2 regions of the Neobacillus sp. YIM B06451 genome follow, and region 1 is predicted to be linked to the other one. Evidence: riboswitches for the same ligand, from Rfam matches in the RefSeq annotation. Region 1 holds a riboswitch; the other holds the start of a gene.
The links. Region 1 has a riboswitch for cyclic di-GMP ahead of RB160_RS19810 (Ig-like domain-containing protein). Riboswitches for the same ligand answer to the same signal wherever they lie in the genome.
Positions count from the first base shown of each region.

Region 2: another riboswitch for cyclic di-GMP. It lies ahead of RB160_RS14465 (DUF192 domain-containing protein); the one in region 1 lies ahead of RB160_RS19810 (Ig-like domain-containing protein).

Region 1 covers NZ_JAVFKJ010000015.1:81,234-84,204, reverse strand. Annotated here, with positions in the region: gene RB160_RS19810 (Ig-like domain-containing protein) at 1-884, opposite strand, end outside; cyclic di-GMP riboswitch class II at 907-990, opposite strand; gene ybaK (Cys-tRNA(Pro) deacylase) at 1,250-1,732, opposite strand; gene RB160_RS19800 (hypothetical protein) at 1,795-2,250, opposite strand; gene RB160_RS19795 (S8 family serine peptidase) at 2,532-2,971, opposite strand, start outside.
Region 2 covers NZ_JAVFKJ010000008.1:55,179-58,149, reverse strand. Annotated here, with positions in the region: gene RB160_RS14475 (DUF418 domain-containing protein) at 1-815, shown strand, start outside; gene RB160_RS14470 (DNA topology modulation protein) at 812-1,351, shown strand; cyclic di-GMP riboswitch class I at 1,437-1,523, shown strand; gene RB160_RS14465 (DUF192 domain-containing protein) at 1,623-1,955, shown strand; gene RB160_RS14460 (Flp family type IVb pilin) at 1,980-2,156, shown strand; gene RB160_RS14455 (A24 family peptidase) at 2,361-2,876, shown strand; gene RB160_RS14450 (TadE/TadG family type IV pilus assembly protein) at 2,873-2,971, shown strand, end outside.

The DNA.
Region 1 (2,971 bases):
ACCAGGACAGAACCTGGATTTCCGGCTCTATCAATAAACTTTAATTCAAAGCTCCCATTTTCAGAGAAAGCAAAGGTCTTAGCTTCCTTATCAAATTCTACATAATCAGGGAGTTGATCAATGTTCTTATACGTTACGGTTTCACTTGCTACGATAGTGGCCACTACATCTGTATTGATTGGCGATGTCGTTGAATATTCTACCTCCGCAGTAGGAGCTACCTTATCAATGTTGGAAATTGCAACAGTTTTCTCATTAACATTTCCCGCTAAATCAGTGGCAATGAAAGTGAAGCTGCCATTTTCATCAAAGGTATGGCTTTTTGGATTCAGTGTGCCTGGTTCATTCATCGAGGCAAATACAGTAATGCTTTGGTTTGTCCAATCAGTGTTATAGTCATTGAAAGAAATATTCGGCGGAGTTAAGTCTACCGTGACTTTTGCCGGTTCCGCATTTGTATGAATTTGTCCTGCTGTTTTGCCATTTGGGTAAACTGTATAAGCACCAATGATAATTAGCTCGTCTTTCTTGTCTTCTACATTTTCCGGTTTGAGTGTATGGACATATTCAAAAGTCCATACGGTATCACCGATTTTTGTAATCTTGGCGTTTACATTTTTATCATTCACTTTAAGCTCTAGCTTTGGCCCATCAATGACTACTGTTCCGCTTAATAGAACTGTGTTTCCATTATCCTTCCGAGCAGGAATTGGATTCAGATTGATTGTCCCTGTCATTTTATTCATTTCCGTCCTGCCAGTTGTGAAGGTTTTCTCATTTGGTTGTGCGGCGGGAGCGGCAAGCGCCATTGGGCTTGCGTTCATGATTAACGTTGTTGCCAAAAGTGTTGAACCCCATTTTTTCGCGATGCTGTTCTTCTTCACTGTTTTTCCTCCAAAAGATGATTTTTTAGAGGGCCGGTTACACTACTAGCTCCGGATCGCCCAAGTGTCCACATAAAGGCGTTCCTTCTTCGCTTCCCTTTGGTGATTTCCATGGCTTTTCCAACACGATAGCTAGATTATAAATCGCCAAACCACCCAAATTAAACACAAACCGTTAGTCAAATCTCGGGGCGGATATAGGAATAATCTGTGGAAATTAAATGGAAATTGTCGAAGGAGAAAAAATCAGGGGATACAAATTTGACAAAATTGTGAACAAAAAGCAAACCTCGCTCTCATATGCTCTGCTTTGAAGTAAAAATGGGATTTTCATAGAAAAAAGACGCATTTTGTCATGCGCCTTTTTACCCCTGCCCAGATAGGTCCGCTATCTCGGCATCTATAACATCTATTAAAATTTCGGGCGGGAGTTCAATTTGGACTCCAATCTTCCCCCCGCTGACAATCATCCAGTCCAGATGTTCCGCGCTGCTGTCAATAAATGTCTTGTATAGCTTTTTCATCCCGATTGGCGAACAGCCGCCCCGGATATAGCCGGTCAGTTTTTGAATATCCTTTACGGGGACCATTTCTACTTTCTTTTCCCCGGCGGCCTTTGCAGCCTTTTTCATGTCAAGTTCAGCCTCAACCGGAATGACGAAAACATAAATATTCTTTGATGCGCCCTGGGTGACGAGCGTTTTGAAAACCATTTCCTTCGGCTTGCCGATTTTCTCCGCAACCGACACGCCGTCTACCTTGCCATCGCTTACTTCATATGACAACATGGCGTACTCGGCTTTTTTCGAATCGAGCAGCCGCATTGCATTTGTTTTTGAAACAGCCATGCCTATCCTTCCTTTCACCGTACAACCAGATAGGAATAGCCTATGCCTTCCGCTTGAAAAATTCAAGCTCCGTGCTGCAGCTCGATTTGTTCATAATAATGGCGCAGCGATTGGAAGATGATTTTTTTCGTAAACTTCCGATCTGTCCCTTGAAGGAGCCTCTCAGCGTAGTTCCAGGCCCTTTTTTCGATTAAAAATGACAGCCGTGCCCGCTCGGTTTCAGTTGTTGCCATTTCAAGCCGTTCCGCCAATATCCCAAGTGCCCTATCTTCCGCATGCCCAAGTTCATGGGCGAAAACAACTGCAATATAAAGATCCAGGTTCGCGATTGATCCAAATATCTGGATGCACTGCTCCTTAATTTCTTCAATATATAGCGTGATGGTATGAGTTGATAATGAGTATTTTCCGCCTGCAAGCCTGGATTCGGGATGGTGCCCTTCCAGCTTGATTTGTGCCTTGCTCCCGGACTTGAGGAGAAGCGGAGTCAGTATCTCTTTATAGTTTTCCAGCAACATTTCCGCCCCTTTTTACATAATGGAGACCAGTATACTCCTATGGACATGGAGAAGAAAATCCTCCTTAATGCCTATTTTTCCAAAAAGCGCTTGGCCTAGCTCTTAAGTACCTACTGTCTCTTTTCTTTAGTGTGGCATGAGCCATTTTTCTAGTGAAGCAATAGAGACGGCGCATGCTTTCTTGAATAATTGCCACTCTTGGCACCCTTTGTTAAATCCTAAAAAAAGATCTTTACATGAAAAAGAGGAGCGAAGTGCTCCTCTTTTTGTTTAGGTGTGCCTTATTGGAACCATGCTTGGAACCAGCGTGATGACGCAACTGCGTAGTCGGCGCGGGTTACCTTTTTGCCAGGTTCGAAAACTGCTTCGACAGTCGGTAACAGGTCATAAGGCCCCTGTTTTACGCTAAATGCTGCATTTAGGATATTCAAATCAAGCGCCACCTGTACATATCCCTTTAGCTCTGCCGGAATTGATGCATTGTCTTTAAGCTTGATCCGGTCATTGTTGTATAGAACGGTAACATCACCAGTGTGGTCGAGCGCCATTTGCTGTAATCCGAGAGCCTGGACAAGCGTGTAGGCGAGTTCAGCCTTGATCAAAGTTCCGTTTGGATTGAAGTTTCCAGCTGAATCGAGGCGCATGACGCCCTTTTGCGTTATTTTGCCATCCTTGATTGCGGCACCTTTCGCTAGCACAGCAAGCGCGTATGGAAGATCCG
Region 2 (2,971 bases), on a different contig from region 1:
CATATGCGTGCGTCGGATTGCTCCTGTTGTTTTTCCTGCGGTTCAGTGGGAAGGCTCTTCTTATCTTAGCCTTGGCCATGTATACCGTTCCAAACTTGCTTCTCGGCCTTCTTCTGTTGTTGGCTGACGTGGCAGGTCCGACTGTAAACCTATGGGAAACGTATAAAGCTGACGCGCAGCAGGCACTTGCTGTATATGGAAATGGTTCGTTTCAGGAAATTACAGAAATGAGGATATCCGAATGGATCTTTCTCAACAGCCCTGAGACTATCCCAATCACATTATTCTCTATATTGCCACTCTTTTTGTTTGGAGCGGCGGTTGCAAAGCTCAGATTGCTTGAAGAGTCTGGGAGGCATTTGAAGAAATTCAAGGCTGCCGCGTTTGGGTTGCTGCTACCTGCGATGGCCCTGAAAACGTTGCCGTATTATGGGTGGGAGGGCTACAGCGCGGAATTTTTCCAGGACTTTTTTGGAGGCCCGCTTTTGGCTCTATGCTATGCGGGGATGATTGTCTTGGGAGCCGGAAAATTCGAGGCCGTGGCTGGCTGGCTTGCCAATGTCGGAAGAATGTCGATGACCAATTATTTGTTTCAGTCGATATTGTCGACATTTATTTTTTATGGGTATGGCCTCGGCCTTTATGGTAAGGTTTCAGCCGCACAAGGAACCCTTCTTGTTTTCGCCGTTTTCTTTATTCAAATCGCTGTCAGCAGCATGTGGATGAAAACATACCGGTATGGCCCGGTGGAATGGCTGTGGCGGAGTTTCACGTATTTCAAAGTCCAAAAATTGCGGAGGAGGGGGAATGCGTGAAAAAGATTGCGATAATTGGGAGCGGAGGGGCCGGAAAAAGTACGCTTGCCAGGAATCTTGGCAAAACGCTTGGTTTGAAGGTATACCATTTGGACGCCCTTTTTTGGAAGCCGGGCTGGGTTCCGATGGACCGGACCGCATTTATTCGCTTACAAAATGAAATCATGGATGAAGAAACATGGATTATCGATGGTAACTTCGGCTCTACGATGGATGCCAGGTTGGAAAAAGCTGATACGGTTATATTCCTCCATTATTCAACCATCCGCTGTTTAATTGGGATAGTGAAAAGAAGGATTCAGTACCAAGGAAAAACAAGGCCGGATATGAGGGAGGGCTGCCAAGAAAAGCTCGATTGGCAGTTCATCACCTGGGTCGCCGGATATAACCGGAAAAAGGCTCCGTCCATCCTTGGTAAGCTTCATAAAATGCGTGATAAACAAATTTATATATTTACCCGCCCTTCGGAGGCTGAAACCTTTTTAAGGGGGTTAAGTGAAAAAAATAATACAAAAGTACTAGGTATTTTTAGTTAAAATAGTTAATTAGTACTATATCCAACCAAATATAAACATTTTATGATGTGAGTAAGAGAACAGTCGACAAGATATGCGCGCTGTATCTCGATAAAGGCAAAGCTGATGAAAATCAGTGACGCAAAGCTACAGGGGCTAAGGCACGTTTGTGCTATGCCAGCCAGTTACCGAAAGATCAGGGTGCATCATAGGTGTGTTTATTTACCAATGACCCCCCTTTCGGTAAAGGCGGGGTCATTTTATTTTCAGGAGGTGACGAAGGTTGAAGGTCGTGAATCTGTCGAATGGGACGGAAATTGCAGAATCGGTAGACAGCGCCGACAGTTTTTTCAAAAGGCTAAAGGGCCTGATGTTTACAAAGGATCTGCCCGCGGGTCACGGCCTGCTCATACAACCCTGCCAATCCATCCACACATTCTTCATGAATTATCCAATCGATGTTGTGTATTTGGACGGAAACAACATCGTCGTGGGCATTGACGAAAATATGGCGCCCTCAAAGATTGGAAAGGTTCGCCGGAAAGCCCGCTCAGTACTAGAATTGCCGGCGGGTACCATTCAGAATACGGACTTGAAAGTGGGACATTGTTTATCTATCAAATAATAAAATTTAAGGAGCTAATCAAACATGATGAATAAAATGAAAGCATTGCTAACTGAAGAACAAGGACAAGGCATGACTGAGTACGGTTTGGTTTTGGGTGTTATTGCGATTGGGGTAGTTACAATTCTCATCACATTTAAAGAGAAAATTATAGCAATATTTACAGATGTAACAACTGAGATTGAAAAAGTAAATCCGTAATTTTTTCCAAAAACAATAATAGAAGATTTATTATTATTCAATTGGTTGAAAATCAACTGCAAGGTATCAGTGGGCACGAAAACCTTTTGTTCAATCTATATAATTCAAATGAGTATTTTGTAATGTAGTAGGAAAGCCTTGCGTTCAGGAGTCAACGTGGGGCTTTTTTCAATCAGAGATTTGCCCGGAAAAGAGGTTTTTGGAGTGATAAACGCCATTTTACTGTTTCTGCTCCTGGCCATCTGTATTGTCACAGATGTGAGGGAGCGGAAAATCTATAACAAGGTCCTGCTGCCTTTCCTGATTGTGTCACTGGCGGTAAATGGGCTGGCAGGCGGGATGGAAGGATTGACGAACTCTATTCTCGGTCTCCTTGCGGGTTTCGGGATCCTTCTCATTCCTTACCTGCTGGGTGGAATGGGGGCTGGGGACGTAAAACTCCTCGCCGTAATCGGAGCTCTAATGGGAGCCAAGTTTGTCGCGCTATCAGCGATTTATATGGCGCTTGCTGGCGGGGTTTTCGCTTTAGTTCTTATCGTGTTCCGCAAAAGCGCGAAACAATTATTAAAAGGGGTTTTTTATTCATTTACCGGATTGTTGAACGGATTGAAAATTCCCCTCATGTACGATAAAGATGCAATGAAACAGACATATCCATATGGAGTTGCAATCGCGGTTGGCGCCGCCATTCAATTTTTCCGGGCCGGGATGATTTTATGAGGAAGAATGAATCCGGCCAATCATTGGTGGAGACAGCCCTTGTCCTTCCCCTTTTATTGTTGTTGGTCGTCGGGATCATTGACTTTGGCAGAGTA